3 regions of the Heyndrickxia vini genome follow, and region 1 is predicted to be linked to each of the others. Evidence: riboswitches for the same ligand, from Rfam matches in the RefSeq annotation. Region 1 holds a riboswitch; each other region holds the start of a gene.
What was found. A riboswitch is a leader RNA that binds a small molecule or an ion and turns the genes downstream of it on or off. The one in region 1 is predicted to bind thiamine pyrophosphate.
Positions count from the first base shown of each region.

Region 2: another riboswitch for thiamine pyrophosphate. It lies ahead of I5776_RS19505 (YkoF family thiamine/hydroxymethylpyrimidine-binding protein); the one in region 1 lies ahead of thiD (bifunctional hydroxymethylpyrimidine kinase/phosphomethylpyrimidine kinase).
Region 3: another riboswitch for thiamine pyrophosphate. It lies ahead of thiT (energy-coupled thiamine transporter ThiT); the one in region 1 lies ahead of thiD (bifunctional hydroxymethylpyrimidine kinase/phosphomethylpyrimidine kinase).

Region 1 covers NZ_CP065425.1:2,101,358-2,112,522, reverse strand. The annotation lists gene I5776_RS10635 (ABC transporter permease subunit) at 99-968, shown strand; gene I5776_RS10630 (ABC transporter permease) at 961-1,884, shown strand; gene I5776_RS10625 (hypothetical protein) at 1,970-2,158, shown strand; RNA gene ssrS (6S RNA) at 2,220-2,415, shown strand; TPP riboswitch at 2,564-2,666, shown strand; TPP riboswitch at 2,727-2,827, shown strand; gene thiD (bifunctional hydroxymethylpyrimidine kinase/phosphomethylpyrimidine kinase) at 2,943-3,749, shown strand; gene thiM (hydroxyethylthiazole kinase) at 3,766-4,575, shown strand; gene thiE (thiamine phosphate synthase) at 4,565-5,173, shown strand; gene I5776_RS10600 (YitT family protein) at 5,400-5,978, shown strand; gene I5776_RS10595 (hypothetical protein) at 6,011-6,175, opposite strand; gene I5776_RS10590 (hypothetical protein) at 6,344-6,529, opposite strand; gene I5776_RS10585 (amino acid ABC transporter substrate-binding protein) at 6,697-7,491, shown strand; gene I5776_RS10580 (amino acid ABC transporter permease) at 7,507-8,190, shown strand; gene I5776_RS10575 (amino acid ABC transporter ATP-binding protein) at 8,204-8,950, shown strand; gene I5776_RS10570 (VanZ family protein) at 9,116-9,610, shown strand; gene I5776_RS10565 (YetF domain-containing protein) at 9,833-10,540, opposite strand; gene I5776_RS10560 (Dps family protein) at 10,654-11,103, shown strand.
Region 2 covers NZ_CP065425.1:3,931,018-3,942,182, forward strand. The annotation lists gene nadE (NAD(+) synthase) at 1-532, opposite strand, end outside; gene I5776_RS19480 (nicotinate phosphoribosyltransferase) at 591-2,057, opposite strand; gene I5776_RS19485 (cysteine hydrolase family protein) at 2,080-2,634, opposite strand; gene I5776_RS19490 (energy-coupling factor transporter transmembrane component T family protein) at 2,764-3,528, opposite strand; gene I5776_RS19495 (ABC transporter ATP-binding protein) at 3,503-5,170, opposite strand; gene I5776_RS19500 (ECF transporter S component) at 5,167-5,745, opposite strand; gene I5776_RS19505 (YkoF family thiamine/hydroxymethylpyrimidine-binding protein) at 5,760-6,353, opposite strand; TPP riboswitch at 6,449-6,559, opposite strand; gene I5776_RS19510 (amino acid permease) at 7,015-8,457, shown strand; gene groL (chaperonin GroEL) at 8,611-10,239, opposite strand; gene groES (co-chaperone GroES) at 10,299-10,583, opposite strand; gene I5776_RS19525 (CPBP family intramembrane glutamic endopeptidase) at 10,924-11,165, shown strand, end outside.
Region 3 covers NZ_CP065425.1:2,951,659-2,962,823, reverse strand. The annotation lists gene I5776_RS14850 (ABC transporter ATP-binding protein) at 1-359, shown strand, start outside; gene I5776_RS14845 (serine hydrolase) at 362-1,150, shown strand; gene I5776_RS14840 (aldehyde dehydrogenase) at 1,195-2,571, opposite strand; gene I5776_RS14835 (SulP family inorganic anion transporter) at 3,055-4,503, opposite strand; gene I5776_RS14830 (SGNH/GDSL hydrolase family protein) at 4,739-5,389, shown strand; gene I5776_RS14825 (YjcZ family sporulation protein) at 5,425-5,568, shown strand; gene I5776_RS14820 (LSm family protein) at 5,958-6,209, shown strand; gene I5776_RS14815 (ATP-binding protein) at 6,394-7,500, opposite strand; TPP riboswitch at 7,721-7,825, shown strand; gene thiT (energy-coupled thiamine transporter ThiT) at 7,963-8,538, shown strand; gene I5776_RS14805 (universal stress protein) at 8,571-9,086, opposite strand; gene I5776_RS14800 (transglycosylase domain-containing protein) at 9,278-11,165, shown strand, end outside.

The DNA.
Region 1 (11,165 bases):
GAAAAATAATGAAGGACTATTAAAAATAGTATAAAAATTCAACCTATTTTGGTAAAATATAATCTATATTGACTAATAATGAGGTGAAGGTGAGATGTTTGATAAAAAGATTAATGCAATTTATTTTAATAGTTGTAATCATCTTTATAGTCACTAGTATTCCATCTATGTTTGGAATTAGTAACAAACACGGAGAAGCAATTTTAGAATTTCATCCCGAAGATATGTTTATGAATATTCCAACATTCTTCACATCACTTCAAGTTGGAACTTTTGGTACATATAGTATAAATGGTGTCGCACACTCTGTGTTGAACGATATTCAATCATTTTCAAAAAACTCGGCAATTCTTTTGTTTTCAAGCATCTTAGTCGCTTTATTATTTTCTCTTATCTTCGGTGTTTTTCTAAGTTACTTAAAGATGACAAAACTGTTTCGTTGGTTCATAAATATATTTTCCATTATTCCCGACTTTATCATTATTATTTTTTCCATTGCCGTAGCGGTTGAATTTTACAAATGGACGAATATTCGTGTCATTACGTTATCACCATTTTCTGAATCAGTTAATTTGTGGTTTCCAATTTCCATCCTTTCATTAATGCCAACATTTTATTTATTTAAAATGATTTCTTCAAGATATATAGAATTGTCTGGTATGGAATACATAAGAACTGCCGTCGGCAAAGGGCTGGATAGACACTATATTAACGGTCGACATATATTGAAAAACTTAATTCCTTATATATTTGCTGATTTAAAAAAAGCTCTTTCATTTACAATAGGAAATTTATTTATTATCGAATATTTATTTAATATTAAAGGATTAACCATTTTTATATTTGCTGATTATCAGTTTCAGAAAGTCTTTTTATCATTGTTAATCTTATTAGCAATTGCAACACTTTGTTATTTGTTTATAAAATTACTTTTCTATATGATTGAGCGGGTGTTTATCAATGCATAAAAAAAGAACATGGAATCCGTATTTAATCATCAGTACCATTATGGTGTTATTTTTATGCGGGATTTCAATATTTGGTCCATTGCTTGCCCCTCATAAATTAACAGACAGTATTACGATCTATCAATACGGAGAAAAAAATATGGCATTTCCACCCCTAGCTCCGTTTACATACAAGGAATATCCGTTAGGAACAGATAAATGGGGATATGATTTACTTACATTATTAATTTATGGTGCGAAATATACTGTTTTTATTGCGATATCAATTGCTTTATTAAAAATCATTTTAGGGTTGGGAATTGGATTATTTACAGGGATTATGAAAAAGAGGTTGCATTTTTGGGAGTCATTTGAAAATTCCTTATCGTATCTCCCATCATTTTTAATCATATATTTTATTTTATGGCCGATTTCTTTTAATCCAAATATTAGACCTCTATCATTAATCGTCGTTTTTATCATCGTATCGACGATAATCGGAATTCCGAGTGTGGCAGCATCGATTCGTGAAAAAACGGTTCAAGTATATCGCTCACCTTTTATCGAATCCGCGATCACAACAGGAACGTCAAAGTGGGGAATCATTAATAATCATATCATTCCGCATTTAAAAGAGGATATTGTCATATTATTTGTTCTTGAAATTGTTACAGCGATCACTGTGATGGGACAATTAGCATTATTCAATATTTTTATAGGGGGAACGAAGCTAGAAACCTCACCAACTTTATATCATTCAATTACGAAAGAATGGGCGGGTTTAGTAGGACAGGCAAGGGATAATTTGTGGGGAAACCATTTCGTTCTTTTCATTCCATTAGTATGCTTACTGTTTGCGATTGTATCATTTCAACTTTTAGCCGTTGGATTGAAAAAACATTATAACCGAAGATATAAAACAAGTCAGTGGATTTAGACAACCACCCTCAATAATTTCAAAATATTATTGCACATGCATTCATAAAAATGACATGATAGCATAAAAATTAGGGGGATTTTACATGACACAAGAAAATGAACAATTAAAATATGAAATTCAAGAACTGCGAAATCAAGTAAATCAGTTATCTGCACAGGTAGAAATATTAAAAGATCAAAAAAGTCGTCCGGCATTGTCAACAGGTCTTGTCGGACAAATTGGGGGGATCTTATTAGGTGCGATTGTTTTAATAGGTATTTTTTGGAGGTAGTTTTATTATTCCAGGAAATCATTTCACTTGAAAAAATAATTATAATAAAGTAATATAACAATACAAGCTGCATTGTACGTATTGATAATAAAGTTTTAACCTTTAAGCTGTAACAGGGAGTTTTATATTGAAACTGGAATGACAAGCTTTCGCCTATATGGCATGGAAGACAAGCAAGAACGTTTCTGCAAACACCCACTTTGAGGAGTGGTGGTTTAAAACTTTCTTACTACTCATACGGCAAAGGCGGCCCTTAATTGACAACTCATAAATCAGTTTCCAGTCGGGAGCTGATTTTTTTGTGCAAAGAATAGTGTTTAGAATATTACTAATAACCAAATGTTAAATATGCAAAAATACTCTTTCTTTTCATCTAATTTATGCTAACATATACTTAAATGAATAGTTTTTCACTAGGGGAGTCTAAATAAGACTGAGACAGAGATGTTCTGGACCCTTTGAACTTGATCCAGTTTATGCTGGCGTAAGGAAGTGGGAGTATGAGAAATAATTCAATTCTGCCCATCTAAAAACTTACGATGGGCTTTTTTGTGTACAATTTCATAATTTTTTCTGCTAGGGGAGCCATAGGCTGAGAGATATCATTGATTGAAACCCTTTGTACCTGATCCGGATTATGCCGGCGTAGGGAAGCGGTCTAAATAGCTATTCTGTATATTCTAGTTACAGTTCAGTTATTGCCGCTTTCTATTGTGGAAAGCGGCTTTTTTGTAGGAAAAAGAAGAGCTTCCTAACAAAAATCAAACGTTTGGAGGAATCGTTCATGAAAACAGCACTTACAATCGCAGGATCTGATTCAGGAGGTGGAGCTGGGATACAAGCAGATATTAAAACATTTTCTTCCTTAGGTGTGTTTGGAATGTCGGTTATTACCGCAGTTACTGCCCAAAACACAACGGAAGTAAAATCTGTGCAAATGATTGATTCACAAATGATCCGTGATCAAATATCTGCTATTTTCAATGACATTCCGGTTGATGCAGTTAAAATTGGAATGCTCGGAACGGAAGAGAATGTTACCGTAGTTGCAAAGGAATTAATTACGTATCATCCGCAGCATATCATCCTTGATCCAGTAATGATATCGAAAGGTGGTCACCATTTATTGCAGCAAAATGCGATTGAAGCGTTAAAAGAAAAATTGCTGCCAATTGTCACACTAATTACACCTAATATACCTGAAGCTGAATGTTTAACAGATAGTAGAATTTGTACGATTGAAGACATGTATCACGCTTGCCTCAAATTAAAGGAACTTGGTGCTAAAAATGTTTTATTAAAAGGTGGCCATTTAGAAGGAGATCCTAATGATTTATTTTTTGACGGAAATCAATTTACATGGCTATACGGGAAAAGAATTCATACGAAAAATGTTCATGGAACAGGGTGTACGTTATCTTCAGCGATCGCGGCTTTTATAGCTCAGGAAGAAACGCTATTGAGCGCAGTTAAAAAGGCAAAAGATTATATTACGGTAGCTATTGAACATAGCCTTGAAATAGGTAATGGACATGGTCCAACAAACCATTTCTTCCAATTATATGAGCGTGCTGGACTAGTAGACAAATAATAGTGGAGGTTTTCCAATGGAAATTTCAAAAATGACACGGTTATTGACATTAGTTAAAGAAAAAAAACCACTTATTCACCATATGACAAATGTCGTAACTATAAATGATTGTGCTAATGTCACACTAGCAATCGGAGCTTCACCAGTAATGGCGACCGAAATGAAAGAGGTAGAAGAGATGATTCATCTAGCTGATGCCTTAATTATCAACTTAGGAACGATTCATGATCTTGTTTTCGAATCCATGCTGCATGCGGGAATCGCTGCTAATAAAAAAGGAATTCCAGTTGTATTGGATCCTGTCGGTGTTGGCGCAACAACTTATCGAACAGAACGATCTATGGAACTATTAGAAAAAGTAAAGATGGCAATCATCCGTGGGAATAGCAGTGAAATACATACATTAATTGGTGGTACAGGTGGAACAAAAGGAGTCGACGCGGGTGAAGGATCTGTACCATCGATTGAAATAGCTCAGCAAGCTGCCAATGCATTCCAATGTGTTGTTGGCATAAGCGGCAAAGTAGACGTCGTATCCAACGGAAGTAAGAACTATTTCCTATCAAATGGAGATGAAAAGTTAACAAGAATAACTGGAACGGGATGTATGTCTACTTCACTCATAGGAAGTATATCTGCCGTCGCATCTGATCATTTAGAAGCTGCCATAACCGGAATGTCAATTATGTCTCTTTCGGGAGAGCGTGCAACACAACACTTGGAAATAAACGAGGGAATTGGAACATATAAATTAAAGCTGATGGATGAAATCTTTCGAATGAACGAGGAAATTCTTGCTAAAGAGGTGCAAATACGTGAATGTTAATTACAATCTTTATTTAGTTACCGATGAACGAACTCCAATAGGCGAACTTTTATCAATTGTTGAAGAAGCTGTACAAGGTGGAGTGACGATCGTTCAACTTCGTGAAAAGGACACCGATGGACTCGCATTTTATAAAAAAGCAATACATCTAAAAGCGTTGTTAAAAAGCTATCAAGTGCCTTTAATCATAAATGATCGTGTTGATATTGCGTTAGCGGTAGGGGCTGATGGCATCCATGTTGGTCAAAACGATATGCCGCTTTCTGCCTTAAAGCGAATAGTTCCCCGGTCAATGATTATTGGCGTTTCTGCGCAAACGGTCGAACAAGCACAATTAGCGGAAAAAAATGGAGCTGATTATATTGGAATAGGGTCTGCCTTTTCTACAAAAACAAAACAGGATGCAATTGTGTTACCTAAAAAAACGTTAAAAGCTGTTAGAGATTCCGTAAACATACCAGCTGTAGCAATTGGTGGAATAACTTTAGAAAATGTTCAGCAACTAAAAGAAATAAATTTTTCTGGAATTGCGGTAGTTTCCGCAATTATGAAAGCAAAAAATCCGAAGGAAGCAGCAAAAAAATTTATAAATAGATAATATTAAATTGTATCGTGCAAAAAAAGAGAATTTAAAAATGAGCAAGTGAAGCTATTTACCAATAGGAATGGGAATTGTAAGAACACGAGAAGAAATTACTGAGAACTGAAAAAGTAGGTGCTGTTAATTACATAGTAAGTCAATATTCGAAATATAAATAAAGGTTTATTTTCCTTGTCCCATCATATATATGAAGTAGGTCATTCGGACAAGGGTGGGAAAAGTAATGAAAAGAATCATCATTATTACTGTTGCTTGTATATTTATTGCTATTGGTATCAATGTATTTATTTTGCCATTACATTTAATAAATGGCGGGATATTCGGTGTCAGTTTACTATTAAAATACCTTTGGGGATTTAAATTAGGTCATCTGATTATCCTTTTAAATACACCGATATATTTATTGGCTCTTACATTTGATAAATCATATTTTATTAATGGCTTGATAGGCATGTGTATTTCATCAATTATGATTGATTTATTTTTCCCACTCGCAGGAATAATCCAGTTACCAATCCTTCTAAGTGCGATTTTGGGCGGTCTATGTATAGGGATTGGAGTAGGAATTATGTTACGACATCATACAAGTCCCGGTGGTGTCGACCTATTAGCTTTATTAATATCAAAATGGTCGTCAATTAATCCTGGTATTATAATATTCATCATTGATGCATTGATTATATTCATCGGTATGTATGTATTAAAAGATGGGAAGCTTATTTTTTCATTTATTACAATTTCTTGTGTAGGGCTCGTTGTAAGCATACTCAACTCGTTTAAAAAAGTAGAATTTTATGTTTAAAAGTAAAGCGGCCAGGGGATAAAACCCCTAGCCTATTTTAGTTCTCTTCCTGTTGCTCCAATTGCTTTATCGGTATTCGATTGATTATTATATTCTGGATCTGGATTTAATTGTTTTTGATCCGTATCCTTTCCAAGATAACTTGACTTATGTTTTTCTTGGAGCTTATGGAATTTTTCAAAGTTTTGGTTAACCAAAGTTTGACCCTCCTTTTGCTTTATTTTCTTTTGATAGCTAAAAAATATGTATGATAAATCAATAGAAAAAAAGTGGGAAACCCCACTTTTTTCGAAAAATGATAAATATATTGATAAGTCCTTATAAATAAGCTTGGGCATCCTCCCATACTTTATGAGGAAAATAGATTATACATTCAGTTTTCCTAGTAAAGCCATAATTGCTTTAACAATTAGTACGATAGCAAAGAGAATAACGGCACCTGCTCCAATGAATTCAACTACTGTAGCTAATGTCCCCGTAACAACACCAAGCAGACTTAAGCCAAGTAATGCAAATCCAGCAACGATTGTAGCTAAAAACAATTGAACCATTGTTAACCACCTCCTTGTCATACTATATGTACAAACAAAAATAGTGTGATTTTCAGAAGTGAAATTAATGATTATGAGGATACTGAATATGGAGAAAATGCATATCCCTTTTTGCATAGGGCAAAACTACGAGAATAAATAATAAATACAAAAATGAGGGATGCTCGATGAGAAAATTACTATTCACACTCATAATATTAGCATTAGCAATAATGGCAACTTCTTGTAGCTCAAACAATGACAAGAAAAAAGAACAAAAAAATCTTTATGACCAAATTAAAGACAAAGGATTCGTAAATATCGGCACTGAAGGGACATATTCACCATTTACCTACCATGACCAATCTGGGAATCTTACTGGTTTTGATATCGACATTGCGAATGAGGTATTTAAACGATTAAAAATAAAACCGAAGTACATTGAAACAAAATGGGACGGAATGATTGCAGGGTTAGATGCAAAACGCTATGACTTAGTTGCAAATGAAGTGGCCGTGCGGACGGATCGATTGAAAAAATATGATATGTCAGATCCATATATCGTCTCGAAAGCTGTGTTAATTGTAGGAAAGGATAATCATGACATAAAAACGTTAAATGACCTAAAAGGAAAAAAAGTAGGGCAGTCGTTAGATAGTAATTATCGAAAAATTGCAGAAGATCATGGTGCAACAAACACGGTCGTTGATGGATTTAACCAATCAATTGATCTAATCACTTCAAAACGAATTGACGCAACAATAAACGATAGTCTTTCTTATTTAGATTTAAAAAAACACAAACCAAATTTGCCTATAAAAATCGTTTATGAAGAAAAAAATGCGACAAGTAATGCTTTTCTTTTTCGGAAAAATTCAGATGAATTAGTGAAAGCTGTAAACGGAGCACTTGCAGATATGAAAAAAGATGGGACCTATTTAAAAATTTCAAAAAAATGGTTTGGCACAGATGTGTCGAAGTAAAGGGATCGATTAAAGATGTTTACAGATGAATCTACCATCCGAATAATAGAAATCCTACGTGATTCCTTTTTTCCTATACTAAAAGCAGGTATATATTTCACAATTCCTCTATCCATTATTACATTTATATTAGGAACAATACTAGCATTTCTTACAGCGATTATTCGTATTTCTACAATTAAGCCATTAATCGTTCTCGCTAAAATTTATTTATGGATTTTCAGAGGGACTCCATTACTCGTACAATTGTTTATCCTTTTTTACGGACTGCCTAAATTAGGAGTTACATTAGATCCATTTCCTGCAGCAATAATTGGTTTCACCTTAAATGTGGGAGCATATAGCTCTGAAATATTTCGCGCATCCATTTTGTCCATTCCTAAAGGCCAATGGGAAGCAGCTTATTCAATAGGGATGAAGAAATCCCAAGCAATGAGAAGAATTATATTACCACAAGCTATGCGTGTATCTTTGCCCCCTTTAGGGAATTCATTTATCAGCTTAGTGAAAGATACGTCGCTTGCTGCAACGATAACGGTTACTGAAATGTTCCAAAAAAGCCAACAAATAGTTGCTGCCACCTATGAACCGCTTTGGCTATATATAGAAGTCGCATTCATTTATTTAATTTTTAGTACAGTGTTATCGTTTGGTCAATCTACACTTGAAAGGAGATATAATCGAACGGTAGCGAAATAGTGAGGGACGAAAAATGATAACTATCCAACAACTGTATAAACGTTTTCATGATTTGGAAGTTTTAAAAGGAATTTCGCTTTCCATCAAAAAAGGGCAAACTGCCGTAATTATAGGACCATCCGGTTCAGGAAAAACGACTCTTTTGCGTTGTTTAAATCTATTGGAAATTCCGGATAAAGGTTCACTTTCGATTGGAAATCGAAAACTGGAATTTCAAGAAAATAGAAAGATAAAGCTTCAAGAAATAATGGCTATACGCAGACAAACAGGTATGGTATTTCAAGGGTATAATTTGTTTCCGCATTTGACAGCACTGGAAAACATCATGGAAGGTCAAGTTACAGTATTGAAACGTTCAAAGGCAGAATCAAAGCAAAAAGCATTAGGATTGTTAGAAAAAGTAGGGTTAAAAGATCGTGGAGACATGTACCCACATCAACTTTCCGGTGGACAGCAACAACGTGTTGGGATTGCACGTGCAATGGCGATGGATCCTGAAGTCATATTATTTGATGAACCTACATCTGCACTTGATCCAGAGCTCGTTGGTGAAGTATTAAAAGTGATGAAAGATTTAGCTAATGAAGGAATGACAATGGTAGTAGTCACACATGAAATGCAATTTGCACGGGATGTTGCCGATCAAGTGATATTTATGGATCAAGGGATAGTCGTTGAACAGGGCACTCCTAATGAAGTGTTCGGACAATCCAGTAATCCCCGCCTTTTGCAATTTTTAAATAAAGTAAATGCAAGGTAAGAATCCAGACGGTGATGATAGTACATATCATTGCCTTTTTTTAATAGAATTTATGGTAATTACCTATTTTGTGTAAAAAAGAGAAAAAAATCGTCTATAATAGGTAATGCATCATATTGTAAATGATACATACATTTTAGTAATAGAGAATGCTGGGGGAGTAAGATGTTCCAAATCATTAATCTTAAAAAGGTAAGAAAAATACTTAAAATTATTTTCTGGCTTATTTTTTTCGTTTATTTTTGCTATATGCTATACATTCTTTTTCTAGGTCGATATCGCATACCTACTACACAAGAAAATTATAATATAATCCCTTTTAAAACAATTAAAATGTATATTGATTACTATGACCATTTTAATTTTACGATTTGGTTTTCCAATCTTTTCGGAAATGTTCTTGCCTTTATGCCATTAGGATTTCTTGCTCCTTTATTAATTAAACGATTGAACGGATTTTTAAAAGTTCTATTCTTATCATTTTTCACAACTGTTGTGGTTGAAACGATACAGTTAATCTACCATGTTGGCGGATTTGACGTAGATGATATTATTTTAAATACAATCGGCGGTGTTCTAGGCTATCTAGTATTTTTGATTATTTATACGAATATAACAAACCCAAGTAAAGGGAATAGTGAATTTACAAATATACGGTAAGTATAAAAAAGATCATTGGACTCACAATATACATTGAGGTGAGTGTTTTGAGCAAAAGTAAAAAGAATTCAATTGCGAACCAAAATAAGGCGAAACCAAAGGCTAACATTAGACAGCCTAATAATCCTTTACCACAACCAAAAGATTATGAAGAAATTGAGTATTAAGTGTAATGAAGCAAAGGCGATATAGAAATCGCCTTTTTCTTTTTTTTTAATGCAACTAGTGAAGCAAATGATCATTTCTTTTATCAATAAAAATATCCCCGTTTTCTTGTACCTCGGCATAAAAAACATTCGAAAGAGAGTGAACACCTTTTTGATGCAATTGATCTAATATCCATTCTTTATTTACATTTAGCTTGTTGATATTTTCATGAATGATTTTCCCATCAACAATAATTTCTACAGGAATGGAAGTTTTATTTATTCTTTCATTTTTTGACGGAATATTTAAATCCTTCTTAGAAAGGGCTTGATCTTCAAATTTTTTTAGTATAGATAATTCTCCATTTGTTTCAAGGATAGCATATTCAACTTCTTTCATGGAAAAGATGGATTTGTTTCGCAACATAGCGCGTAATGAATCCGTATCTAATCTAAGATCTTTTAAAGTATCTTCCATAATCTTGCCTTCTTTAATGACAATCTTAGGTTGTCCATCAATTAAAACTTTTGCTTTTCTAGATTTAATACTTAACATAGCTACAAATATGGTAAGTAATGTCCAGATAATTAAGGCAGTCGCACTTTCCGCTAAATTGATGGAACGGTCGATAGATATAGTTGCAGCCAAAGTTCCAATAGATATACCGGTAATATAATTAAAAAATGTTAGTTGGGAAATCTGTTTTCTTCCCATAAATCGAGTCAATAACAATAAAACAATAAACGAACCTGCTGTCCTTGCGGCAATTTCTAAAATGTTCAACGAATTTCACCCTTTTTCTTTTTAATATGCTACAAATGACCATAACTAATGTTGGGTAAAAAATTGAATTTAGGAAAAAATAAATGAAACTATAAGAAAAAGGAGAATTTGCCGTGTCTAATCAAAAATTAATCAATTTTTTAAATCAGGAGTTATCTAATTTTTCTGTGATGTATATTAAACTCCATCGCTACCATTGGTTTGTACAAGGGAAACACTTTTTTCAATTGCATAAACTATTTGAAGAATTATATACGGAAATGGCAGATGATGTGGATACACTTGCAGAAAGAATTCTCGCAATTGGAGGAAAACCGTTAGCAACGATGAGCAAATTTTTAGAAGAAACAACTCTTGTTGAGGCTCAGGCGGATGATAAAGAAAATGAGCTGATTTCTCAATTAATTAGTGATTATGGACAAATGGTAAAAGAAATGAATGAAACAGGAAGAAAGTTAGCTGAAGAGCAACAGGATCAACCGACAATTGATCTGTTAAACGAGTTACAGGGGAAATTCGAAAAGCATATATGGATGTTTAATGCTTATATTGCTTACGAATAATAATCAACCTACAAAAGGCATTTTTTTTGAAGCAACTACTGGATGAAAAACTTTATCTATTC
Region 2 (11,165 bases), 1.8 Mb from region 1:
TTAAACGAAAGATAGGTACGAGGTCCGCTCCACCGTCTCCATATTTTGTATAAAATCCTGTAAGATTTTCAGCTGAATGATCGGTACCAAGAACAACACAATTCTCCATAGCAGCAATACTATACTGCGCCTTCATCCGCTCTCTTGCCTTTTCATTTCCTTTTGCAAAGTCTGATAATGTAATACCTGCTTCTTTCAATGAAGCTTCACTTGCATCGACAGCAGCTTTTATGTTTACTGTTAATGCGTGGGTTGGATCGATAAATGCAATGGCATCATCCACATCCGCTGCATCCTTTTGGACACCATACGGAAGGCGGACAGCAATAAATTTATACTCATTATTGCCAGTTTCTTCTCTCATTTCGTTGATAGCTAATTGTGCAAGTTTCCCTGTTAAAGTAGAATCTTGCCCTCCTGATATTCCCAGGACAAATCCTTTAAAAAAGGGATACTTCGCTAAATAACTTTTAAGGAAATCTACACTCTTTCGGATTTCCTCACGGGCATCTATCGTAGGACTCACTTTCATATTTTCAACAATTCTTCTTTGTAGTCCATCCACTTTCGCATTACCTCCATCTCCGTTTTTATTTTTTCATATGAGCAATCTTTTCTCGAACGTCTTCAATATTTTTAATTTTGTTATCCCAACACTTTTGGCTAAGATCAACCGGATATTCATGTGGATTAAGTGAGCGTTTATATTCCTCCCAGAGTAATCCTAAGCTTTCTTTCGTATATCCTTGGATTTCTTTTAAATCCGGTAATCGATAGACTAATTCTCCATTTACGAAAATATCATGTTGTAAATCTTTCGCTTCAAAATCGGTCACGGTTTTACTTATATAAGTGTGCACAGGATGGAACATTTTTAACTTTTCTTGGGATTGTGGATCCTCATCCTGCATGGCAATATAGTCACCTTCTGATTTATACGTCTTTGTATTAATAATTCGATAAACCTTTTTTAATCCGGGTGTCGTTACTTTTTGCGCATTTGAAGATATTTTAATAGTATCTTGCATTACTCCATTTTCGTCTTCAATTGAAACCATTTTATAAACCGCTCCTAATGCTGGCTGCTCAAAAGCAGTGATTAACTTTGTCCCTACTCCCCACATATCAATTTTTGCACCTTGGGACTTCATATGGAGTATCGTATACTCGTCTAAATCGCTTGATGCAACAATCTTCGCATTTGGGAATCCTGCTTGATCTAACATTTTTCGTGCGGCTTTTGATAAGAACGCCATGTCTCCACTATCTAATCGAATGCCAATAAAATTAATTTTATTTCCTAATTCTTTTGCAACTTGTATTGCTGCCGGGACACCGGATTTCAACGTATCATATGTATCCACAAGGAATACACAATCCCGATGGCTTTCTGCATATTTATGAAAGGCGGTATAATCATCACGATATGCTTGTACCATCGCATGGGCATGGGTACCGGACACAGGGATTCCAAATCGTTTACCTGCTCGAACATTACTTGTTGAATCAAACCCGCCGATGAAGGCAGCTCTTGTTCCCCACACCGCAGCATCCATTTCGTGTGCTCTACGTGTACCAAATTCCATTAATATTTGGTCACCGACTACATTTTTAATTCTCGCTGCTTTGGTCGCAATCAATGTTTGGTAATTCACAATATTAAGCAAGGCCGTTTCAATTATTTGCGCTTGAGCTAAAGGTGCTTCGACATGAATTAATGGTTCATTATCAAAAACAATTTCTCCTTCTTTCATCGACCGAACGGTTCCTGTAAAACGCATTTCGCTTAAATATTGTAAAAATTCTTCATCATAGTTCAACTCTTCACGTAAATATTGAATATCAGTCTCGGAAAAATGAAAGTCACGTAAGTATTCAACAATTCGTTCTAAACCGGCATATACTGCATACCCATTATCAAAAGGAAGCTTCCTGAAAAAAACTTCAAACACCGCTTTTCGTTCATGAATTCCGTCATCCCAATATGTTTTTGCCATATTGATTTGATAAAGATCGGTATGAAGTGCAAACCCATCGTCCTTATATTGCTTTACCATTTAACCCCACTCCTTATTTACCCTAAAAGAGTACCTTCGCACCCAATGTATTTTTAAAATGTTCTAATGCCCATTGATGGCCTGTTTCATTAAAGCTCGCTACAGCGTTCCCATGAACAACTATTTTGTATCCTTTATTATAAGCATCTACAGCTGTATGCAATACACATATATCCGTACAAACTCCACAAAGATGTATTTCTTCAATTCCACGCTCTCTTAACTTTATATCCAAATCCGTTCCTGCAAACGCGCTATAACGTGTTTTATCCATATAATGTACATTTTCGTCATTTTTATGTTGTTCATACAAACTCTGCAAAGCTCCGAATAATTGACGTCCTGGCGTTCCTACTATATTATGCGGTGGAAATAATTTTGCCTCTGGATGGAGTGTGTCTTCTTCTTGATGACAATCGATCGCAAAAACAACATAATCACCCGATAGAATAAAATCGCTAGTTAGCTGTATAATCGTATTTTCAATTTCCTGACCAGGTTTCCCACATGTTAACTTACCAGCATCTGCAATAAAATCATATGTATAGTCGATATTAATTAATGCTTTTTTAGTCATCACAAAACTCCCCCTCTTGGCAATCTCGACACTATTGTACTATAAATTCTTAAAATAAGTGAAAATAAAAACACCCATTTAATTATTGTGATCATTTTTACACAGTAATTAATGGATGTTTTTTTTAGTTTACAGGAAAAATAATGCTTCAGAAACGTATTTAGAAATGATGAATAGACCTACCATGACAAAGAAAAATAACACGTCTTTTCCGTTTATTTTCAACTCGTGATAGAATGTACGATCCCTGCTTCCCGTAAATCCCTTAGATTCCATTGCAATGGCTGTTCTCTCAGCCTTGCGAATCGCACTTGCTAAAAGAGGTATGGTGTATTTTTTTAAAAGCTGGATTCTCCCTTTTATCCCTTTCTCCCTATGAACACCTCGAATTCGATGCGCATTTCTAATGATCGTAAACTCCTCCTTTAATAAAGGTAAAAATCGGTAGCCTGCCAAAATTCCGTAGGCAAGCTTAGGTGGAAGTTTACACTGTTGAATCAGACTTAACATAAATTTAGTAGTGTCTGTTGTTAAAATAAACAGTAAAGATAACGCAGCGAAACAAAGGACCCTTAAACCAAGTGATAATCCTGTTCTAAGTCCGTAATCGGTAATTTCAATAGGACCGACATTGACATAAGTTACAAAACTAGTATTACTTGGTGGATGAGAAAAAACCGTTGTTGTCCACACATAACCAAAGGCAATGATAAAAAAAGGAATAAATCGTATACACCATTTTTTAATTCCTACTTCACCAAAAATGAATGTGATTAAAACCGTAAAAAACAAGTAAAGCAATGGAGTTAACGGGTCAAATACAAAAGCTAAAAGCACAACAGAAACCAAAACGGCAATTGCTTTTATACTAGGATTTAATAACTGAAGCCGCAATAGGTTCACCTCTTCTTCCATATGTATGCCAAATTGAATAGAGTAATGGAATGTCAAGGTTTGCTCTCTGCACAATCTCACTATTTTCTATAAATAGTTCATGCGGTGTTCCCTGAAACATTACTTTACCTTCGACAAGAACGATAACTTGATGAGCAAATTTCGCCACTAATTCCATATCGTGCGTCACCATTAACGCCGACATTCCCAAATTAACTCGAGACTGAATCATTTTCATCATCTCATTCGTCGCTTTTTCATCCTGTCCAAAGGTAGGCTCATCTAAAATAAGGAATTCTCTTTCATCAACTAGCATCGTTGCAACACTTAATCTCCGCTTTTGCCCTTGACTTAATGTGAAGGGATTATGATCCTTTAACCCAAGTAAACGAAAATCTGAAAGAATATTAGAAACGATTAAGTCTATTTCTTCTATATTTTTCATTCTTGGTCCAAATGCGATTTCTTCGAAAACTGTATCCGCAATAAATTGATGCTCTGGGTTTTGAAAAACGTAACCTATTGAATTTAGCTTTACCTTTTCATCTAAATCCTTAAACGCTTTGTTCTTATAGTAAATCTCTCCTTGTTTTTCCTTAAGAAGTCCCGCCAACAACAAGGTTAATGTAGATTTACCTGCACCATTTGGTCCTACTATCGCTGTCCACTCACCCTTATTTAATGATAAATGAATATGGTTTGAAATTTTCTTCTCTCCCCGGGAAAAAGATACGTTTTCCATTCGGATTAACGGCGATGATGAGATATCATTCATTGCCTGTAATGGAAAAAAACCATTTATCTCATCTAACTCTTCCATTAATTCATCCACTGTTATGGGATAAAAGTTTTCTTTCACCTGTTGACCGAATACTGTCACCTTCGGAAGACATATGCCAAAGTCTTTCATATCATCAAAATGAAGAACCAATCCTTTTTTCAATGAACCATCATACAACAGTTGCCCCGATTGTGTAAAAACAAGGGTACGGTCAATAAAAGGAACCCAATAATCAAGTTTATGCTCAATAACGATAAGGGAAAAATCTAATTCTCTTTGCAGTCTATCAATCGTTACGACAAATTCTTTTGTCGCCATTGGATCTAGCAAGGCAGTGGGTTCATCAAGAATCATCAATTCCGGTTCCATCGCCATCACACATGCAAGTGCCAGCTTTTGCTTCATTCCGCCTGATAAAGTAGAAATATAAGCTTTTTTATACTCTTCTAAACCAACTAATGAAAGCGACCATTCTATTTTTTGTTTCATTTCTTCTTTAGGTATTTTTATATTTTCTAAGCCAAATGCGATTTCATCCTCTACAGTGAGCATACAAAATTGGGAATCCGGATCTTGAAATACTACGCCAATTCGGCTGCTTAATTGCCCCGGTTCATAAGATTGAATCTCTTTCCCTACATATTTAATACTTCCCGTTCTGTCCCCTTCAATTGAATTTGGAATCAGCCCGTTTAAACAAAGTGCTAACGAACTTTTCCCGGAGCCACTTGGTCCTAATAATAGAAGTTTTTCACCTTTATTTATGGAAAAGGAGATATTGTTTATAATCGATTGCTCCTCATAAGATACTGAAAGATTCCTAACTTCTAATAAGGGTTCCCGTATCTCCATTTCAATCATGCCACTTTTCTCTTTTTTATCTCTTTGCCTAATGGCATTCCATTAAGCACTCCTGTTTGTGCCAATCCTTCACTTATATATTTACCTAATAATCCTGCAAGGAGCGCACCAGAAACCATTCGTATCGCCAGCATGGATAAAACATATGATGTGGATAGCGTTGCGAATCCCGAGATAAAATATCCCCATGCAAAACTAAATAGAGCCGAGCCAACTCCAGCAAGCATTAACACCCATGTTGAATAACGCTTCCAGCCAGTTGCGGCAAACACTACCTCAGCACCTAAACCTTGGATCATTCCAGAGATTAATAGTCTTGGACCAACCGCATTTCCTATTAAGATTTCCACAAATGCTGCAATCGTTTCCGACAAAATAGCTGCACCCGGCTTGCGAATAATATTGGCAACAATGATAGAAACGATGAACCATATCCCAAATATCGGTTCATACCCGATCGGTCCAACTAACCCAAAAAAAATATTCCCTACTTGGGTAAATAATAAATATACGATGGCAAAGACAATCCCTAACACTGACATCACAACAATTTCACGCAGACTCCATTTAGACATCATTTTTCCCTCCCCTATTTCTTCTTAGTCGAAGGACTATTCGCCGAAATATTCACTGTCATTGTTACATGCTTAACTTTTTCCTGTGAGTAATGAAAGGCCCGCTCAAGTGTTGTAAACACATCGTGCGCATCCCCGTCCAATCTGCTGGCATAGTGAATTCCAGCAGTAAATGTGTTTTGTTGTTTGGCAATTTCCACAACATCTGCAATGATTTGCATATAGTTTTCATTATTCATTGGATATAACGCAAACTGTGTAGGTGCTTCAATATGAATATTTTTTACTCTGTCTTCATTCATCCGAACATCGTCCTCAGACATATACACATCTCCATCTGAATCTCCCGGGCATCCTATTGAAAATGTTCCATTCAATACAACATGTTTTTTAGTATTTGCCGCAATTAAATAGATCGTTTTTGCTACGTCAAAAACATGATCCATTTTTCCGCGAATCACTGTACTAATATCATCTGTTTTTACCCATACTTTAGAGGTGTCAACTTGTTGAAGCGTAGATAAAATTATATCTACAAAATTATCCGCCATCGGATAAAGGGAAAAACGAAAACCTACAATTCTACTTGTTCCACATACTTCTGTCATAACCATTCTCCTCTCTTTTTTGGAGAATAAAAAAACTGCATCTCTAGGAAGATGCAGTAGTATACGAAAAGATGCAAATCAATGAATGATCTTACACCAATACTACTACACTTCCCCACGCTAGTATTATCTAGATCGGGTAATAAGGGATCGGAACGCACTTCCACGTTCACATCTCAGCTTTTTCAGCACCCCTAGTGTAGATAGGTCATATGCAGTTTTATTATTCGCCCTAATCATACATGAGAGATAATCGTATGTAAAGATACTTTGTAATCATTTATTCAATAACTATTCTAAAAAAATATTGTACATGCAATTTAATTCATCCACATGGTAAAATATACAGCTTTCTATTTTCAATCTTTTCGGTTTATGATATCTTTATATAGTTATTAATATAACTTTTTATTTATAAATATCCATTGGTTTTATTCGATGTTGATTTCCGCTGCAGGTGCTCGCTTTCCGCGGGCGGTTCGGGAGCCTCCTCGACGCTTATCGCGCTGCGGGGTCTCCCGTATACCGTTTTTCCCGCAGGAGTCTCGCACCTTCCGCTCCAATCAACAAGGCGCCATAATTAACATTGAACTTTAACAAAGCCATTTGTTTAAATATGGTTAATTTAAGGGTATGAATGGAATACGGAGGGTTTATATAGATGGAAAATCAAAATGGTGGCTTACAACGGAGTTTAAAAGCACGGCATTTAACGATGATTTCATTAGGTGGTTCAATTGGAACCGGGCTATTTCTTGGAAGTGGATCTGCTATTTATCAAGCAGGACCTGGCGGCGCATTGCTTGCCTATTTGATAATTGGTGTCATGGTGTATTTTATTATGACGAGCCTTGGTGAACTTGCTTCTTTCATGCCAACAAGTGGGGCATTTAGCACCTATGCTACCCGCTTTATCGATCCCGCACTTGGATTTGCATTAGGGTGGAACTATTGGTACAGCTGGGCAATCACACTTGCGGCGGAACTTTCCGCATCAACATTAGTCATGAAATTTTGGTTCCCAGATAGCCCATCTTGGTTATGGAGTGGCCTTTTTATCCTGATTATTTTCGGATTGAATATTCTTTCTGTTAAAGGATACGGAGAAGGCGAATATTGGTTCTCTTTCATTAAAGTAGCTACCATCATTATTTTCATTATTGTAGGTATTTTAATGATATTAGGTATAATGAAAGGTGACGCCATTGGCTTTAAAAACTTCACAATTGGTGACGCACCCTTTCATGGTGGTTTACTTGCAGTTATCGGAGTGTTTCTTACCGCAGGATTTTCTTTTCAAGGAACAGAAATTGTCGGTGTAGCTGCAGGCGAAAGTGAAAATCCGAGAGAAAATGTACCAAAAGCCATCAAAAGTGTATTTTGGAGAATTCTTTTATTTTATGTACTTGCAATTCTAGTTATAGGCTTAATTATTCCTTATACAACTGAAAGCCTACAAAGTGAAGACATCATGGTCAGTCCATTTACGTTAGTGTTCAAAAAGGCTGGGCTCGCATTCGCCGCATCGTTAATGAATGCAGTCATCTTAACGGCAGTATTGTCTGCCGGAAACTCAAGTCTTTATGCATCTACAAGAATTTTATTTGCTATGGCAAAAGAAGGACAAGCTCCTAAGTTTTTTGGAAAGTTAAATAAGCGTGGAGTTCCAGTCGCCGCACTTATTGCAACAACTTTGGTGGGGATGCTCGCATTTTTGGCATCCGCTTTCGGCGATGGGGCGATTTATATGTGGCTGTTAAATGCAGCAGGAATAACGGGATTTATCTTTTGGCTCGGTATTGCTGCCAGTCATTATCGATTTAGGAAGGCTTATATCGCTCAAGGACATTCACTTGAAAAGCTTCCTTACCGAGCAAAACTTTATCCGTTTGGCCCGATTCTCGCATTTGTCGTTGGATTAGTTGTCATATTAGCTCAAGACTATCAAGCCTTTCTCGGAGATAAAATAAATTGGATGGACCTGATCGCCGCTTATCTCGGTATCCCATTATTTATCATCATGTGGCTAGGATATAAATTTATTAAGAAAACAAAAGTGGTTCCATTGAAGGAATGTAAGATTGATATAGATGAGTTTAATTAATGATAAAAATGTATAGTAAGCAGCAGATGCTTTACTATACATTTTTTATTGATATTGTAAAACATGAAACAATTAAAAAAACGTAGGTAATCCACAAAAAAAAATCCTCTAAGATAAAATCTTAGAGGATTTTTTTACTATTGGGCAGATGAATTACATCATGCCGCCCATGCCCATGCCGCCCATATCAGGCATTGCAGGACCTGCATTTTCTTCAGGTTTATCTGCTACAACTGCTTCAGTTGTTAGTAACATAGCCGCTACAGAAGCTGCATTTTGAAGTGCATAACGAGTAACTTTAGTTGGATCAACAATGCCCGCTTCGAACATGTTTACCCATTCACCGTTAGCTGCATTGAAGCCAATACCTACTTGTTCTTTTTTCAAACGATCCACAATTACAGATCCTTCAAGACCAGCATTGTGAGCAATTTGGCGTACTGGTTCTTCCAATGCACGTAGAACGATGTTGATACCTGTTGCAACATCACCTTCAGCGTCAACAGAAGAAACTTTATTGTATACATTTACAAGTGCCGTACCACCACCGGATACGATACCTTCTTCAACAGCCGCACGAGTAGAGTTAAGTGCATCTTCAATACGAAGTTTGCGTTCTTTTAACTCAGTTTCAGTTGCGGCACCAACTTTGATTACTGCTACTCCGCCCGCAAGCTTAGCTAGGCGCTCTTGTAATTTTTCACGGTCAAATTCAGAAGTCGTTTCTTCTAATTGAACACGAATTTGATTTACGCGAGCTGAAATGCTTGCAGAATCGCCTGAACCTTCAACGATTGTTGTGTTTTCTTTTGTAACAACAACTTTAGCAGCGCGTCCAAGAGAATCAATTGTAGCTGTCTTAAGATCAAGTCCTAAATCTTCAGTGATAACTTGACCACCTGTTAGAACAGCGATATCTTCTAACATTGCTTTACGACGGTCACCGAATCCAGGTGCTTTAACAGCAACTGCATTAAATGTTCCACGAAGTTTGTTTACGATAAGTGTTGCTTGTGCTTCACCTTCAACATCCTCAGCAATGATAAGAAGCGGTTTGCCTTGTTGTACCACTTGTTCAAGAACTGGTAAAACTTCTTGAATATTTGTAATCTTTTTATCTGTGATTAAAATATATGGATTTTCAAGAACTGCTTCTAATTTATCTGTATCTGTAACCATGTATGGTGAAACATAGCCACGATCAAATTGCATACCTTCTACAACATCTAATTCAGTTGTGAAGCCTTTTGATTCTTCGATTGTGATAACACCATCGTTTCCAACACGTTCCATTGCTTCAGCAATCAATTGGCCCACTTCTTCATCAGCAGCAGAGATTGCAGCAACTTGTGCAATCGACTCTTTACCTTCGATTGGTTTAGAAATCGCATTAAGTTCTTCAACAGCTGTTTGAACAGCTTTTTCAATTCCTTTACGGATACCCACAGGGTTTGCACCAGCTGTTACGTTTTTCAAGCCTTCACGAATCATGGCTTGAGCAAGTACAGTTGCAGTCGTTGTACCGTCACCAGCAACATCATTTGTTTTGCTTGCAACTTCTGATACAAGTTTAGCACCCATGTTTTCGAATGCATCTTCAAGTTCGATTTCTTTAGCAATCGTTACACCATCATTAGTAATAAGTGGAGAACCAAACTTTTTCTCAAGAACCACGTTACGTCCTTTAGGTCCAAGTGTTACTTTTACAGCATCTGCTAATTTATCAACTCCGCGAAGCATAGCACGGCGTGCATCTTCACTGAATTTAATTTCTTTTGCCATTTGAAATTACCTCCTCGATCTTCTTTAATGATGTATTTATTTTCGAAAATGGTAAATAACTATTGTACAATAGCTAGAATGTCTGAATCACGAAGAATTAAATATTCGTTACCTTGGTATTTCACTTCTGTACCAGCATATTTAGAGAAGATGATGCGATCGCCTTCAGATACTTCAAGAGCAACGCGCTCACCGCTATCTAAAACACGTCCAGTACCTACAGCTACTACCTTACCTTCTTGCGGTTTTTCCTTTGCAGAATCAGGAAGAACGATACCGCTTGCAGTTTTTTCCTCTGTTTCTACTAGTTCAATTACGACGCGATCTCCAAGTGGTTTTAACAAGTGAAACAACCTCCTCAATAATTTTATGTAAATTTTTAATTATTAGCACTCGTTACTCTTGAGTGCTAACACAATTATTATAATAAATAATTCAATTCCATTTTGCAAGTCTCACAGTTAACTTTTTTGAAAAAACTCTTCTATTAGTTTGGAAACCCTTCAAATAGAACTTTGCGCAATATTCAAGTTTATGTCCTAATATAATTTCTATTCATAATTGGAGGAGATTTCCACATATAATAGTTTGAAGGTTAAAAAAGTGCTGCACTTCTTAATATTTGAACCTCTATTTATTCAATAGTAGAATGAGATTATGAGCTAATAGGAAAGGAAAAATATTGTGAAAAAAGAATATGCATATATTTTAATTACGTATATTGCCATGCAATTATCTGGCTATGTCGGTTATCCCATTGTTTATCTTATTGGCGTGAAAGGATTTCATACTTCAGAAAGTTATATGAAAATGATGACGCCTGTTTATTGGATCGTAATCAGCTTTATTTCCGCTTTGATTATTGTTTTGCTGATTTTACGAAAATCTGAACGTAAATATCAATTAGAGAGAAGTACACCGCTTTC
Region 3 (11,165 bases), 850 kb from region 1:
ATATTAGTGATCGCATAGGTGTCATGTATCTTGGACATTTAGTGGAATTAACAAGTAGTAGTAATTTATATAAAAATCCACTTCATCCATATACACAGGCATTACTTTCAGCAATCCCAATACCAGATCCTGAAATTGAAGATAAACGTGAAAGAATTATTTTAAAAGGGGAAATACCGAGTCCGATAAATCCTCCGAGTGGGTGTGTATTTCGAACGAGATGTCCGGCTGCAATTGATATATGTCAATCGAAAATTCCAGAATGGAAAGAAATAGAAGAAGAACATTTTGTCGCCTGTCACTTATACAATAATCACCCTGGAATGAATAAAGAAGCACTACTTACGAGTGGATCATGATAATGAGAAGTGCAAAAAGGTTAAGAAAACAAATCGAAGGGATTATCGAACAGTCAATAGGCAATGTAAGCATAGTCGTAGAAATAAACGAAGAGACGATAATTAGTAAAAATAGTGAACGCGAAATGTCTTCTGCTAGCTTAATAAAGATTCCAGTTATTATAGCTGCTTATCGACAAGCTGAATTAGGGAAAATAGATTTAGAAGAGAAAATAGTGGTGAAGCCGGATCATAAAGTAGGGGGGGCCGGCGTTATTCAATATTTAACAGAAGGAACCCTTTTATCAGTTAAGGATCTTTTGACATTAATGATTATCGTTTCAGATAATACGGCAACAAATATGATGATTGATCTAATTGGTCAGGAAACGATTAATCAATTTAATAAACTTCTAGGATGCAAACATACAAAACTAGAAAGAAGATTAATGGATTATGTGGCCAGGGATAAGGGATTAGATAATGTTACTTCTGCATCCGATATGGTAAAATTCCTAAAGGAAATCGCGGAAAATCGATTTCTTACTTCAAAGAGTAGTCATGAAATATTGAATATCCTTACCGGTCAGCAGTTTCAAGATAAATTACCTGCAATGATGGATCTGGATCATGTATTTGTCGCTAATAAAACAGGGGAAATCCCCGGTGTTGAGCATGATGTTGCAATTATTAGGCATAATGACGATCAAGTATTAATTACAGTACTAATCGATCAATTAAATAATCAATTTGAGGGGAAGCAAGTTATTGCCCGAATCGGTAAGGCAGTATATGATTATTTAATTCAATAACGAAAATAAAAATGGTGTATCACTTCACGATACACCATTTTAATTCATTTCATTATTTTCTTAATCAATCCTAAACCATTTTTATTGTTCGGATAGCGTAAAGGAATATCGAATAACGTCGTTTGTTTTAAAACACTTTTTTCATGAGAAAATTCGTCAAAGCTCTTTTTTCCATGGTAAGAACCTGTTCCACTCGCACCTACACCTCCAAATGGTAAATGGGGATTGGCAATTTGATAAACTGTATCATTTATGCAGCAACTCCCAAACGAAAGTTCCTCGATCAATCTATTACTAACTTGATTACTTTCAGTGAACAAGTATAATGCTAGTGGTTTTGGACTAGATGAAAGATGCTTGATGATTTCCTCTATATTTTGATACGTAATAAGTGGAATAATTGGTCCGAAAATCTCCTCTGCCATTGTTGAGTCATTCCAAGTAACATTTTCGATGATTGTTGGTTCAATTTTTTGTTGATCTTCTTCCCAGTTCCCGCCTAATTGAATTTGCCCTCCAGTTTCTGCAATCATCTTAGTTAATCGTCGGAAATGATGTTTATTAATAATTTTTGTGTAGTTTGAATTGTTTAATATATTCAATCCATAAAGGTCAGATATTGCTTTTTTTACCTCTTCAATGAATGAGTATTTTATTGATTCATGTACAAATAAATAGTCCGGAGCGACACATGTTTGTCCAGCATTCAATAGTTTTCCCCATACGATTCGTTTAGCCGCAAGGGTGAGCTTTGCATCGCTATGTACAATAGTTGGACTTTTCCCGCCTAGCTCTAGTGTTACAGGTGTTAAATGCTTTGCGGCTGCCTCCATTACTAATTTTCCAACATGGGTGCTTCCTGTGAAAAAAATATAATCGACATCTTCATTTAATAATGCTTGGCTTATTTGTGAATCGCCTTCAATTACCTCAATATATTCGGTTGGAAAATATTTATTTATTAATATTTTTAATAATCCTGATGTATTTGGCGTTAATTCTGAAGGTTTAAGAATTGCACAATTACCTGCAGCAATGGCTCCAATCATTGGTGCAAGGGCAAGGTTAATAGGATAATTCCATGGCGAAATAATTAACGCGATTCCATAAGGTTCTTTGTAAACATATCCTTTAGAGCCGAAATGGGTTAGTGTTGATTTCGTTCGTTTAGGCTTACACCATTTTTTTATATTTTTTAAGGTAAAGGATATTTCTGATAAGACAAAACCGATTTCGGTCGTATATGCTTCGAATTCGGATTTATTTAAATCCTTATTTAATGCTTCCATTAATGCATTTTCATTCTCAATAATCATTGATTTTAAGGTTTTTAAATTTTTTATACGGAAATCAAGGCCTTTCGTTTGGCCAGAAGAAAAAAATTGCTTTTGGCTGTGAATCAGGTTTTTGATCATTTCCATTTCATCATCACCTATCTTTCGAAAACTCATTTCCTTTATTGATGTATACGCTATTTTAGCTTGAAATACCTTTAAAAGTCATGGAATAAAAAATGGTCCGTTCCTTTCCGCTGCAGGTACTCGCTTTCCGCGGGGAGGAAGTCGAGCCTGTCTAGTTCCGGCGGCTATCGACTATCGAACTTCCGGTCACCTCCCTACGATAAGTCATCATCGATTCACCCTTTGGGTTCACCGTGATTCCTTTATCTCAGTCGATGCCCTCCAGTTCGTACGTCGATAAGCAAGCCGCCTCTACTTTTCTAACTCCTTGACGTTCCGTCTGTGGGGTCTCGACCTTTCCTCTATATCCCGCAGGAGTCTCGTATTCCGCTCCAATCCACTCAGCATTTTCAATATTATTTAGTATTTTAACAAAGTAACAATCTTTCATAAAAGAGAGCTATTAAAAAAGTGAAAAAGCTTGGTGTTCCAAGCTTTTTTGTACTATTTATTATGAATAGCTAATTTATCTATTAGTGATGAGCTTGCTTTATTTAATCCGATTATATCAATTTGTTTGTTTTTCTCGCGGTATTTTAAGATGACTTTGTCAATGGCGCCTACTGCGGAGTCGTCCCAAATATGTGCTTCGGTTACATCAATAATTATCGTTTCAACATCATCATTAAAATTAAAGTGTGTAATGAACTCAGATACTGATGCAAAGAATAATTGTCCTTTTACATAATAAATCTTTGAATGTGCATGTGATTTCAATTCACTTTCTACATGAACGTTAGAAATTTTTGCAGCAAAGAAAATCGCGCTTAAGAGAACACCGCTAATAACTCCGATTGAAAGATTATTCGTTACAACAACAATAATAACGGTAACTAACATAACGGCTGCATCACTTTTGGGCATTTTGTGTAATTTCTTTAACGTGGACCAATCAAAAGTCCCAATTGATACCATAATCATTACGGAAACTAAAGCTGCCATCGGAATTTGGACGAGTAAATTATTTAGGATAACAATTAATATCATTAAAAATATTCCAGCAACAAATGTTGATAGCCGTCCACGCCCACCGGATTTAACATTTATTCCAGATTGACCAATCATAGCACAGCCAGCCATTCCACCGAAAAGTCCGGAAACGATATTTGCAATGCCTTGACCTCTCGCTTCTTTATTTTTATCGCTTGCTGTATCGGTCATATCATCCACAATTTGTGCGGTTAATAGTGACTCCAACAAACCAACTAATGCGATGGCTAATGAAGTTGGAAAGATAATTTTTAATGTATCGATTGTAAATGGTATGTCAGGAATCAAAAAAGTCGGTAGTGATTGTGTTAATTGTCCCATATCACCGACTGTTCTAACATGTGCCCCCGCAGCAATTGAAATGATCGTAATAATTATTATTGCAACAAGTGGTGAAGGAATTACCTTAGTTATTCGAGGAAACAGATAAATAATGGCAAGTCCTCCTGCAACCATCGCATACATTACCCATGATTCGCCTTTGAAATGAGTCAATTGTGCGCTGAAAATTAAAATAGCTAATGCATTCACAAAACCGGTCATAACTGAGCGCGGAATAAATTTCATTAACCGGCCAATTTTAAAAATCCCAAGGATGATTTGAATAATTCCTGTTAAAATGGTGGCCGCTAAAAGATATTGCAATCCGTGGTCACGTACAAGCCCTCCCATTAATACGGCTGTTGCACCAGTGGCGGCAGAGATCATTGCCGGCCGACCGCCAACGAAAGCAATCACGACAGCGATACAAAAGGAAGCATACAATCCAATCATTGGATTGACCCCCGCAATAATAGAGAACCCAATTGCCTCAGGTATAAGTGCTAAACCAACAACGATACCTGATAGGATGTCACCTCTTATATTTCCAAACCATTCCTTTTTTAATGTAGCTAATCTCAAAAATTACACCTCTTTTAATATATAAATTTTCGACTTTCACCTCTCTAAAAGTCGGGAACCGTTAGTAACTAGTGAATTATACCATATTAATAGGTTTGGACAATGGACATCATCCTTGAATAGAATTTTTTCGTTTATAGACAAAAGCCCATTTTTAATATGGACAGTTACCACATATCAAGAGCTGAATAAATATAAATAAAGATTTATCTTTTGATGGGTGGGGAGGGGTGACATGAGATATCTCGCGATTGGTGACGGACTTTGTACAGGGAATGGTGCACCATTTTTATCTCCAAGTTTTGTACATCGACATGCACGTCTAGCTGAACAGAATTTAGGCGAAAGGGTACTTGTAACAAATATTGCTGATGCAAATAATCATGCCAATGATATTCTTCAATCATTAGATGATCCAAATATCATGAGAAGCGTTAAACAAAGTGACATGATTGTTTTATCTGTGGGACATCAAGATTTACAAACCGCGAAGAAAAATTACGATGAAACGGGCAATGAAGAGGAGTTTATTCATAAATCAAGGATATGTAGAAGTACAATTGATGACATCATTCTTGGTATACGCGATTTGAAAGAGGAGCAAGACGATAACTATATGCTTATTACTCTTGGTATACACAATCCATATCCTGATAATCTTTTAGCAGATAAATGGGTAAAGCGCATAAATCGCTATATCGAATGTAGAGCGAATCGTCAATGTTTAAAAATGGTGAATCTCCATGATCATTTTCAAGATCAATTGGACAATTGGTTTACAAGTGACAATCTATATCCAAATCAATTAGGTCATATTGAAATTGCAAATCGACTACATGAATTGGGCTATGAACCTATTAGAGGAGAACAGGTAACTAATAATTAATTGGTAAATTATCATTAAAAGGAGGTGATAAGCTTATGTGGTATGGTGGCGGTTGCGGTTGTGGTTATCCGGCAGGAGGATACGGCTATGGTGGCGGCTGGGGTGCTGGCCGAGGATTTGCATTAATCGTCGTATTGTTCATCCTACTTATCATTGTAGGAGCAGCATATGTATATTAAGGTAAAGTAAGGAAGTCTGGTCTTTTAAGACTGGACTTTTCTTATTTTAAGAAAAAGTAATCTTTTGTACAATTGGACTTCTTTAGATTTAAAACATTTGAATGTCGGGGGTGAGCAAGTCGCTTCCGCTTTTCTAGATGTCTAGCTTCAGCGCCTATCGACTAGAAAACTTCAGGACTTTTCCTTACGATAAGTCAACATCGATTCGCCTTTCAGGCTCAACGTGTTTCCTTTATCTCAGTCAAAGTCCCGTAAGTCTTTTACGTCGATGAGCAAGTCGCTTCCGCTTTTCGTGGTATAATCAAACGTTTACCCTGCTCCATTGTCCCACTCCAATTAAGAGACTTAACCATAAAATGGTGTGGAAGGATACTTGGAGGTGATTATACATGTCTGCTTCACATTATCATACTTGTCAAAGAAATATTGGGAAACCTGTTGAGATAAGAACACATGATGGGAGAGTACATCGAGGAATCATTCGTCGTGTAGATAATCGGATGGTTTACCTAGACCCGCTGCCACGAAGGAATTTTGGAGGATACGCGTACGGCTGGGGCTGGGGATGGGGTGGATTTGGCTGGGGTGTCGCACTTGGTGCCATAGCTGGATTAGCGATTCTTCCTTGGTTTTTCTGGTAGGACGTTGCCACTTGAAAAAGACTCCCTTTATTAAAAGGGAGTCTTTTGACTTAAACTTCAAGACTTTCCCTACGATAAGTCAACATCGATTCGCCTTACATCGCCAGTGTTTTCTTTATCTCAGTCAAAGTCCTTCTAGTTTTTACGTCGATGAACAAGGTGGATGCGCTTTATTCAATATTTTTTATAATAATGGGAAAATAATTGTAAAAATAGTCCAATCATCGTTAGATTGACAAGTTAAAGTTCCACCGTGTTTTTCAATTGTATTTTTGGAAACATACAAACCGAGTCCTGTTCCACTTTTTTTTGTTGTAACAAAGGGCTCAAAAATCGTATCGACCATTGCTTCGGGTATCTTTGGTCCATTATTGCTGATATCAATAATGACAGAGGTTTCTGTTATATCTAATTCAATTTGGATAATCGGATTCTCCACTCTTTTAAGTACATCAACTGCATTAAAAATAATATTAATAAGTACCTGTCTTATTTCATCTTTAAAGCCTTGTATACTAATTTCATGTAAATAATGTTTTTGGATATCAACATTTACTTCTAAAATACGAGGATACAAAAAGGATAAGACTTCTTCAATTAAATCATTTAATGAAAAAGAGGTCATTTCACTCGACACAATTTCTTTTTTTGATAGCATAAGAAATTGTGAGATACTAAATTTTAATTGCTCAAGTTCATTAGAAATAATATCCAAATAAGGTAATTGTGGATTTTCGGAACGTAATAATTGCACAAATCCGTGAATGGAAGTTAACGGATTACGAAATTCATGAACAAAGCTGGATGTCATTTGCCCTAGAAGTGTTAGACGTTCATGATGTGTCGTGTTTATGTATTCATTTTTCTTATCAATGATTTGATCTTTAACATTGGAATAATATGTAACAACATAAAATAATAATTTATCAAAAGCATAATTAATCTTATCAATGTAGGCGTGTACATCGTTCAAATTTAAATAATCATTATATAAAAATTTAGTAATAATGGATTTACCTATACTTAAATTATAAGTAAGCTCACCTAAATCGACATTTTGATCAAGTTTTTCTTTAGCAAAATTAGATGCAAGGGATTTTAAAAAGTGTTCCAAATTCTCCTTTGATATTGACAATGATTGAATAAAAAAATCATGGCATATATCTTTATTGAAAAACTTGGAATTTAAAGGATTTGACTTGGAGTTTAACAATTGTTCATTCCAAATCACAACAATTTTATCAATATTTCTATCAAAAAATGCAACGATATCTTGTCTAAGCGGTATCACTTTCTCACCTCACTTTCTTCAGAATAGTAATTAGCAAAAATTTCTTTATTTAAAATATATCAAAATATTTAAACAATACCAAGTTAAAGTTATATAAATGTCCTTATAATCTCATAAAATAATAATAAACGAACATATATATTATCGTTAAGAATATGGATATATTTGTTGTCAATGCTTTTAAAAAATAGTATAGTTAATTAGTATTATTAAATAAATATTTTCCCACAAGGGGAGCCTAAATCGGCTGAGAGTGAACGTATGAGTTCTGACCCTATGAACCTGTTAGATAATGCTAGCGCAGGGACTGTGGTTTGATGGAATAGAAAGCAATGCAGCGATTTCCTTAAACCGTCCTGTATTGCTTTTTTTGTGTAAAAAACGCAATACGGTTGTTTTTACATTCCCTCCACGCTTTTGCATAGTCACTCTTCAGACGAAAAGAAAGGAAGGGAATATAACATGAATAAAAAAACTTTGTTTTTAGTAGAAGTAGCTGTTCTAGGAGCTCTTGCTTACTTGCTTGATCTTGTTTCAGCACTTATTTGTAAAGCTATTTGGCCTGAAGGTGGTTCGGTTTCATTAGCTATGATACCGATCTTTTTAATGGCCTATCGCTGGGGCTTAAAAGGCGGGCTGCTAACTGGATTTATATTAGGTGTTCTGCAGGTCGTAACAGGATTTTCTGTGTTTTATCATCCAGTTCAAGGAATTGTCGACTATTTTGTCGCCTTTACAGTGATTGGTTTCGCAGGTGTTTTTGCAAAGAAAATCAAAACATCTATTGAAAACGGAAATACTGGAAGATGGATTACATACACTGTTTTTGGTGTTTTTCTCGGTAGTTTATTACGTTTCCTTGCCCATTTCTACACAGGAATTGTCTTTTTCGGATCGTATGCACCTAAAGGGCAACCGGTTGCATTATATTCATTGATTTATAACGGAACGTATATGTCGATCAATTTTGTCTTAAGCTCGGTACTTGTCATTATGATTTTGTTTATTGCCCCAAGGCTTGTCCAAATAAAAAAATAAAGAAAAGGGGGTACCTAGTAGTTAGGTACCTTTTATTTCACAACTAGAACGTCTCTGGTAGTATTTTTAATAATATTTTCCTCAGTACTTCCAAGAAAAATCCGCTTGAAAATCCCTTCTTCACTCTGACCAACGACAATTAAATCTATTTGATTTGACTCCGAGTATTCGCATATATTCTCGGAAGTCTTTCCATAAAGCGTATCAAAATGAAAGGATATCCCTTTAGGTTGTAAAATCTCATCAACTTCCGCATGAAGATCGGGTTCATCATCTTGTATAAAGTGTTTTGTATTTTCTTGAATCGAATGTTCAGGGGGAAGGTGTGTGGCATAGACACCACCATCTGAACGTGGGATAGCAGTATATCCAGACTTACCCAAGCTATCTTCCGGCAGTGGCGTATCGATGGAATGGGAAGTTCCGTTTATTACTTGAACAACACTTAATTGACAGTTTGGATTTAATAAATATAAATTTGCCGCAATTTCTAATGCTTTTCTACTACCGTCTGAGTTATCAAAGCAAACTAAAATATGATGATACATATTTATCAGCTCCTCTTTAAATTACTTACTATATACCCTTTATACATTGCAATTAACACTCAAATAAATGCTTTATATTACAAAATTATTACAAAGTAAATTAATTTTCATTGATTTTTCTAATCTAAAATAATATGCTTTACGTTAGAAATAGGTGTATTAATTTTTACTAATTGAAAGCAGGGAAAAGTATGGAATGGTTACAGCGATTTCGTGAAGCTGTAAAGAAATTTTGGAAAAAGGCACATATGAATCAAATAATTATTCTAGTAGGCTCAGTAACCCTATTAGCGTTTCTTGCCTTTTTTGGATATTTTGCAGCTACGGCTAATGTTGAGTCTTTGAAAAAGGGCTTAGCACAATCGACTGTTATTTACGATAAAGACGGAGATGTTGCAAGCAAAATCTCCGCAAACCGAACAGAAGGCGTTTCGATAAAAAAAATGCCTCAACATTTAAAAGATGCAATTGTTGCTATTGAAGACCATCGTTTTTACCAACATGGTGGTTTTGATGTGAAAGGAATAACTAGTGCACTCTTTAAAAACTTTACTGCAGGTGGCATAACAGCTGGGGGAAGTACAATTACCCAACAGCTAACTAAAAATGCCTTGTTGTCAGATGAAAGAACATATAAGCGTAAAATCGAAGAACTGTTTTTAGCAATAGAAATCGAAAAAAAATATACTAAAGACGATATTTTAGAAATGTATTTAAATCAAGTTTATTTTGGACATGGTGCATGGGGAGTTCAAAAAGCTGCCCAACGGTATTTTGGTAAAGATGTAGAAGATATTAATCTTAGTGAGGCAGCCGCACTTGCGGGAATTGTAAATGCGCCATCTGCACTCGATCCTTATTATCATATGGATCGAACGATAAAGCGCAGAAACATCGTTCTTGGGGCAATGAAACAATATGGCTACATCACGAAAAAACAATTCGGCGATGCTAAAAAAGAACAATTAGTACTTGATGATCAACAGAAAGATCCATTGAAAGGAAAATATCCTTATTATGTTGATGCGGTCTTAGCAGAAGCGACAGATAAATTCGGATTGACGCAAGATGAAATTATGACCCGTGGTTATCGTATTTACACAGAAATGGATCAAAATATACAATCTTCGTTGGAAAATGTATATAACAATAATTATAATTTTCCTCAAGGGAGAGGCGGTCAAATTGTACAAAGTGGTTCAATCCTGCTAGATCCAAAAACCGGTGGAATTCGTGGGTTAGTCGGTGGCAGAGGGGAAAAGGTTTTTCGTGGTTTTAATCGAGCGACACAATTAAGACGGTCACCGGGATCGACCTTTAAGCCATTAGCAGTGTATACACCGGCTTTAGAAGAAGGTTATAAGCCTGATTCAATGTTGAAGGATGAAAAGATGACATTTGGTCATAATTACTCACCGACAAATTATAACGGCCAATATCAAGGTGAAGTACCGATGTATAAGGCAGTGGAAGACTCGATTAATATTCCGGCTGTTTGGTTATTAAATGAGATTGGTATTGATAAAGGAATGGACGCTGTCAAGAGATTTGGCATTCCATTAACAGATGAAGATCGAAATTTAAGCATTGCACTTGGCGGATTAACAAAAGGAGTATCTCCTTTACAAATGGCTGAGGCGTATTCGGCATTTGCCAACGAAGGCAAACGTGAAGATGGGCACATCATTACTAAAATTGTTGGCCCGACAGGAAAAATTATTGTTGAAAGAAAACCAAAAGTAACAAAAGTAACGGATAAGAAAACAGCTGATAAAATGACATCGATGCTTTTAAATGTAATGGAAACCGGGACAGGTAAAGGTGCAAAAGTTTCGGGCTATCAAATGGCAGGTAAAACGGGATCAACACAAGTTCCATATGATAATATAGACGGAACGGCTGACCAATGGTTTGTCGGTTATACTCCTAATCTTGTCGGTGCTGTTTGGATTGGCTATGATAAAACCGATCGAGAGCATTATTTATATGGGTTAAGTGCCCAAGGCGTTGTTCCTGTTTTTCAATCAATTATGCAAAACACGTTAAAATACACGAAAGCGGAAAAATTTGATACAGAAT